Regions from separate parts of the Planomonospora antibiotica genome, predicted to be linked through region 1. Evidence: riboswitches for the same ligand, from Rfam matches in the RefSeq annotation. Region 1 holds a riboswitch; the other holds the start of a gene.
The links. Region 1 has a riboswitch for guanidine ahead of IEZ06_RS26025 (MBL fold metallo-hydrolase). Riboswitches for the same ligand answer to the same signal wherever they lie in the genome.
Positions count from the first base shown of each region.

Region 2: another riboswitch for guanidine. It lies ahead of IEZ06_RS22980 (DMT family transporter); the one in region 1 lies ahead of IEZ06_RS26025 (MBL fold metallo-hydrolase).

Region 1 covers NZ_BMQE01000035.1:30,101-33,501, forward strand. Annotated here, with positions in the region: gene IEZ06_RS26020 (ArsR/SmtB family transcription factor) at 1-459, shown strand, start outside; gene IEZ06_RS26025 (MBL fold metallo-hydrolase) at 623-1,501, opposite strand; guanidine-III (ykkC-III) riboswitch at 1,515-1,582, opposite strand; gene IEZ06_RS26030 (AfsR/SARP family transcriptional regulator) at 1,605-3,401, opposite strand, start outside.
Region 2 covers NZ_BMQE01000027.1:42,024-45,424, reverse strand. Annotated here, with positions in the region: gene IEZ06_RS22985 (AAA family ATPase) at 32-1,561, shown strand; gene IEZ06_RS22980 (DMT family transporter) at 1,625-1,948, opposite strand; guanidine-III (ykkC-III) riboswitch at 1,968-2,030, opposite strand; gene idi (isopentenyl-diphosphate Delta-isomerase) at 2,086-2,679, opposite strand; gene IEZ06_RS22970 (MFS transporter) at 2,824-3,401, shown strand, end outside.

The DNA.
Region 1 (3,401 bases):
ACCACCTACATCCGCACCACCCCGCAGAAGCTCTGGCAGGCGCTGACCGAGCCCGCCTTCACCCGCCGCTACTGGGCCACGGAGTTCACCACGGACTGGTTCGCCGGCTCACCGATGACCTGGGACAACCACGGCGTGCTGATCAGCGACCCGGAGCAGGTCGTGCTGGAGGCCGAGCCCTACAGCCGGCTCTCCTACACCTGGCACGCCATCACCCCGGAGCTCGCCGAGCGCTTCGGCTGGGACGGGGAACTGCTCGTCCGGCTGTCCGGCGAGGCCCGCTCGAAGGTCACCTTCACGATCGAGGAGGCCGCGCAGGTCGTGAAGCTCACCGTCGTGCACGACGGCTTCGAGCCCGGATCGGGCCTGGCCGAGATGGTCGGCCACGGCTGGCCGAACGTGGTGGCGAGCCTGAAGACGCTGCTGGAGACCGGCGAACCGCTGCCGGCCGATGCGTGACCTCCCCTGCCGGGGCCCGGCGGCGTGACGAGGTGCCGCCGGACGGGCCCGCGGGCGTCGCGGCCGGGGACGACGGCGCACCGGGCAGGAGGTCCGACGCGCCCGTGCCGCTCACGGGTTCGGCCAGAGGATGCCGCTCACGGGTTGGGCCAGGGGATGCCGCTCACGGGTTGGGCCAGAGGACGAAGAGGGGGCAGGCGCGCCGGCCGGGCCGGTCGCCGATCTCCTCGATCGCCGCACGGATCTCGCGCAGGTGCCCGGTGGTCATCTGCAGCGGGGGCTCGTCGGGCTGGTAGGTGGTGCGGATCGGGTAGTCCACGCCCGGCTGCCCGGTCATCTCGATGTGGCAGCCGAGCACGTGGGTGACCGGCCGGCGGTCGGAGAAGTCGATCAGGCGGTCGATGGTCCCGGCGAAGGCCGGCCAGTCCTGGATGTAGAGACGGCCCGGGTAGACCGTGTCGCCGGTGAGCAGGAACCCGGTCCACCGGTCGTAGAACGTGACCGCCGCTTCGTGGTGGCCCGGGGTGGCCAGGCACTCCAGCACGCGGCCGCCCAGATCGACCCGGGCCACGGCGTCGGGATCCTCGCCGAACCCGAAGTACTCCCAGGCGGTGACCAGGTCCGCGCCGACCACCGTGGTGTCGGGGCGGTCGGCGAACTGGGCGTCGCCGGCGACGTGGTCGCCGTGCGGGTGGGTGTGCAGCACCAGCAGGTGGTACTCCTCCCGGGGGTGGCGGGCGAGCCAGCCGGTGACGAGTTCGTCGACCACCCGGCGCAGGGGGAAGAACTCGGCGGAGGCCGTGGCGCCGGTGTCGATCAGCACCGCCCGTGCGTTCCCGAACAGCAGGAACAGGAACGGCGCCTCGTAGTCGATCGCCATGTTCTGCCGCAGGATGAACGTGTGCTCGTCGTACGCGTGGACCTGGATGTCCGGATCGGTGTTGTGCTTGGCCGACGGCGAGCCGTGGATCCACCGGACGTCCAGCGTACGGGGCCGCGGAGTCACCGCGGTGAAATCGATCAGGGGTGTGCCTGCGTCCATGACGCCTCCTTCGAGTGCGTCGTCCTGCCAGGCCGGGTACGGTGCGCGTCTCGTCCGGGGCAAGCGCTTACGGGCTTCGACGGCGACGGTACCACGGCGACGATCAGGGCCGGCGACCGGAATCCGACGGCCCGGTGCGGCGGGTGCCGAAGCGGTACAGGCGAGCCGGTCTGTCGTTCCCGGGGTGGGAGAGCCGTACCGGGTCCAGGCCGAGGGCGAACGACCGGGCCAGATCGTCGAGACGGTAGTGGACCTGACCGGTCCGGCCGGAGCCGACCACCGAGGCGAACCCGGCCTCGATGAGGATGTCGAGGTGGTCGCCGGCGACGGTGTGGTCGAGACCGCAGACAGCGGCGACGGTACCCACCGAGAACTCGACCGGCCCCAGCTTGGCCAGCGCGGACAGCGCCCGCCGGGCCTCCTCCCCGAGCCGGCCGTGGCTCTGCTCCAGGCCGTTCCGCACGGCCAGGTCCCCGATGCTCAACTCGCTCAGCCGGCGGCGCTCGTCACGCAGCAGGACGACCAGCTTGGCAAGCGGCCAGTGGGGGCGGGCGGCCAGCCGGGCACCGCAGATGCGTACCGCCAGGGGCAGTCCGCCGCACAGGTGGACCAGCTCGACCGCGGCATCGGGCTCGGCGGCCACCCGCTCGTGACCGGCGATGCTCGCCAGCAGCTGGACGGCGTGGTCCTCGCGGAGCCGGTCGAGGTCCACGGTCTTCGCGCCGCCGACGGCCCCCAGCCGGTGCCGGCTGGTGATGAGCACCGAGCACGGGGAGGAGCCCGGCAGCAGTGGTCTCACCTGGGTCTCCCGGGCGGCGTCGTCCAGGACCACCAGGAGGCGGCGGCCGCTGACCAGGCTGCGGTAGAGGGCCGTGCGTTCGGCCAGGTCGTCCGGGACGTCGTGCTTGCCGACCCCGAGTGCCCGCAGGAACCGTCCGAGCACGCGGGCGGGGGATTCGGGGACGGCGGTGGTGCCTCGCAGATCGGCGTAGAGCTGGCCGTCGGAGTAGGCCGGCATCAGCCGGTGGGCGACGTGCACGGCCAGGGTGGTCTTGCCGACTCCGGCGGGGCCGGTGATGCTCGCGACCAGCGTGGCCGGTCGCTCCGGGGCGTTCAGCAGGCCGCCGAGATGGTCCAGGAGCGTGGCGGTCGCCTTCTCCCGCCCCGCGAAGTCGGCGATGTCGGCCGGGATCTGGTGGGGGACGAGCCGGTGCCTCCACCCCTTGCCGGAGGCCGGATCGGCCGAGGGGGGCTGCGGGGGGTCCTGGGCCAGCACGGTGAAGTAGGCGCGCTGCGCTTCCGCGCTGGGGGCGACGCCCAGTTCGTCGGCCAGCCGCGACCTCAGCCGCTCGTACTCCATGAGCGCCTCGGCGGGCCGGCCGCAGGCGGCGTAGAGCTCGATCAGGCGCGCGTGCAGCGGCTCGTCGAACGGCCGGGACCAGGCCAGGGCGCGGGTCCTGGACAGCAGCAGGTCGGGGGTCTGCAGGGAGATGGCGAGCGCGGCCAGCCTCTGGAGGCACCTGGCGTGGTCGTCGTCCAGCGTCTGTACCGCCGGATCCTCCCGTATCTCCTCGGGGGCGCCGTCCAGGACGGGTCCGCGCCACTCTTCGAGCGCGTTCATCAGGACGGCCATGCGCTGGTGGGGGTCGAGCCCGGCGGCATCGGAATCGGCGGCCAGGGCGGCGCGGAACCGGGCGGCGTCGACGTAGTGGTCCGGCAGACGCAGCCGGTAGCCGCCGTCGGCGTGGTCGATGGACGCCACCCCGCGGGCTTCGTCGTGCAGCCAGGAACGCAACCGGGATACGGCGGTGCGCAGGGCGATCGTGCTGCTGGCGCCGGGGCCCCACACCTGCCCCAGCAGCCGTCCTTCGGCGACGGCCTCGCCGTTGTGCAGGAGGAG
Region 2 (3,401 bases), on a different contig from region 1:
TAGCCCCTACCCTGGTTAATATAACTGGACTATGGGCTATGAGCCAGACGTGGAGAAACCGTCCGCGATCTTCGCGCGGGACTTCGAGTGGAGCCTGCTGGACAGGTTCATGGGCCCGTATCCCGGGCTGCACCTCAGCGTCATGTACGGCAGGCGCCGCCAGGGCAAGAGCTTCGTGCTCTCCCACCTCTCCGAGGCCTTCCAGGGCCTGTACCACATGGCCCTGCCCGACGACGACCGGCTGCTCGCCCTCGAACGGTTCAGGACGACGCTGGGGGAATGGGCGGGCTGGCCGGCGTCGAGGATCGAGTCCACCGTCTACCGGGACTGGGAACCCGCGCTGGAGGAGTGCCTGGCGGAGCTTCGCACCCGCGCCCTCGCCACCGGCCGCCCCCAGCTCCTCGTCCTGGACGAGTATCCCTTCCTGCTGGCGGGCGCGCCCATGCTCTCGGGCGTCGTCCAGAAGCTGTACGACCGGTCCGCTTTCCGTGAGCACCAGGACGAGACCGCGCCGGCCGTACGCCTCATCCTCTGCGGCTCGACGTTCTCCGTGATGTACGACCTGCTCTCGGGCAACCGCCCGCTGTTCGGCCGCTCCAGTTACAACATCCGGATGTTCCCGTTCGACTACCGGCTGACCGCGAAGTACTGGCGCGTCTCCGACCCCGAGGCCGCCTTCCACCTCTACGCCTTCGTCGGAGGCACGCCCGGCTACCGGCGCGGCGTCGCGGGGCGGCAGCCGCTGTCGTCCCCCGCCGACGTGGAGAGATGGGTGATGGACGAGGTCGTGACCCCGGACGGCACCCTCTACGACGAGCCCTCCTACGTGCTGCGGGAGGACCCCCGGATGGTCGACCGCTCCCTCTACCAGACCGTACTCCAGCACATCGCCCAGGGCCACACCACGCCGACGAAGATCGGCGCCCGGATGGAGCGGCCCGCGACCGCGCTGGAACACCCGCTGCGCGTCCTGCTGGAGTCGCGCATCATCGCCAAGGAGGAGGACGTGCTCTACCAGCGCAAGATCTCCTACCACCTGAGCGACCCCCTGCTCCGGTTCCACCACCTGGTGGTGCAGCCGCGCGTCCACGACGCCGAACTGGGAAACGCGGAGGCGGTCTGGACCGCCGCACGGGACACGGTCCAGTCCAAGATCCTCGGACCGGCTTTCGTGGAGGTCTGCCGCCGCTGGACCCGGGTCTACGGCCTGGAGCGGCTCGGCCTGGACGGCGGCGGTGAGGTCGGGGAGACGACGATCTCGTGCCCTGAGTGCCGGAAGAGCCACCAGATCGATGTGATCATGCTGGGTCCGGGAGAGCAGGCCCGGTCGAAGAGTCCGGCGGTGAGTGTGCTGGGCGAGGCGAAGTACACCGCAGAGCCCCGCGGCAGCGCCGACCTGCACCGGCTGGAGCACCTCCGGGCGGTCATCACCGCCAAGCGCGTTCCGGCGGAGGACGCCAAGCTGGTGATCTTCGCCAGGAACGGCTTCACCGCCGACCTGGAGGCCGAGGCCCGGCGTCGCGGCGACGTCGTCCTGGTGACACTGGCCGACCTCTACTGACGGGGTTCGCCGGATGGTCCGCATGGTTCGGCGGGCAGGTGGGGCCCGGTGCTTCGGACGGGGTCAGTGGCCGCCGCCCGCCAGGTTGAGGCCGACGACGCCGCAGAGGATGAGGGCGATCGAGGCGATCTTGATGAGGGACACGTCCTCGCCCAGCGCGATCATGCCCAGCGTGGCGGTGCCGACGGCACCGATGCCCGTCCAGACGGCGTAGGCCGTGCCGACGTCGAGGCTCTTGAGGGCGAGCGCGAGGAGTCCGAAGCTGAGGACGGCCGAGACGGCGAAGCCGATGCTCGGCAGCGGTGCGGAGAACCCGTCACTGAGCTTGAGCGAATAGGCCATGGCGACCTCGAACAGGCCGGCGACGATGATCATGATCCAGGCCATGACGGCTCCCTCCGATGCAGGAGCGTCGTCTTTGCAGGCCGGGTACGGCGCGTCTCGTCCGGGCGGTTCCCGGAAGCGGGGCCGCGTCGGCGACAACGGCGGCGGTCTCCCGGAGATTCCCGCCACCGTTCACGGAGTCAGCGCGCCGCAGGCGGGAGGGCGGCGGGATCGGCGACGGGCCAGCGCAGGGGGTCGGCGCCGAGCCCGTCGAGGTGGGGCACCTGCTCCCGGCACCACGGGGAGATCGCCAGGCTCCCGTCGAGCACCCCCCGGGCGAACTCCTGCCACGGCGTCCACCGCACCTCCCCGACCTCGTCGGGGTTCGGCGCGGCCGCGGTGTCGGCCCCGGTGTCGACGACGACCCGGTAGACCGGGCAGAGCTCGCGCTCGACGACGCCGTTGTCCATGACGGCCCGGTAGGAGAAGCGCGGCAGCAGCAGGTCCGCCGCGACGACCGTGAGCCCGAGCTCGTAGTCCAGCCGCCGGACCACCGCGTCGTGCGTCGACTCGCCCGGCAGGGGGTGGCCGCAGCAGCTGTTGGTCCACACGTCCGGCCAGGTGATCTTGTGCGACGCCCGCCGGGTGAGGAGCACCCTGCCGCTCCCGTCGAACACGTAGCTGGAGAAGGCGAGGTGGAGGGGGGTGTCGGGGCCGTGCACCGCCGCCTTCGGCGCCGTACCGACCGCGTTCCCGTCGATGTCGACGAGCACGACGTGTTCATCAGGTGTCACGGATCGAGAGTACGTGATCATGTCTGCTCATCACGCCCACTCGGCAACACGCGCGAAAAGTCCATATATGTCACATGGTTGCCGTTCGGTGGTCTCAGGGGCATCCCCGATCCCCCGCGCCCGTCCCGCACGTAGGCTGAGCCCGTGTCATTCCTCTCCGATCTCCGCGTCGTCCTGGAAGGTCGGGACTTCCGGCGGCTGTACGGCACCCGCCTGGTCTCCCAGTTCTCCGACGGGATCTTCCAGTTCGCGGTGACCGGATTCGCGTTCTTCAGCCCGGAGACCAGCACCAGCGCCGTCCAGATCGCCGTCGGCCTGGCCGTGCTGTTCCTGCCGTACTCCATCCTGGGGCCCTTCGTCGGCGTGTTCATCGACCGCTGGTCCCGGCAGCGGATCCTGGTCGTCGCGCCGCTGGTCCGGGGCGTGCTGCTGGTGGCCACCGCGGCACTGCTGGCCGGCGGCGCCCCCGACGCCGTCTTCTACGCCGCCGCGCTCTGCGTGCTCGGGGTGAACCGGTTCTTCCTGGCCGCGCTCGGGGCCTCGCTCCCGCACGTCGTCCCGGCCGACCGGCTGATGGTGGCCAACGCGGTCACCCCCACCTCCGGCACCGTGCTGACCTTCGTCGGCGCGGGCACGGGCATCCTGCTCCGCAAGGTCCTCGGCAGCGACGACCAGGGCATCGCCGTCCTCCTGCTGATCTCCGGCCTGATCTTCGGGCTCAG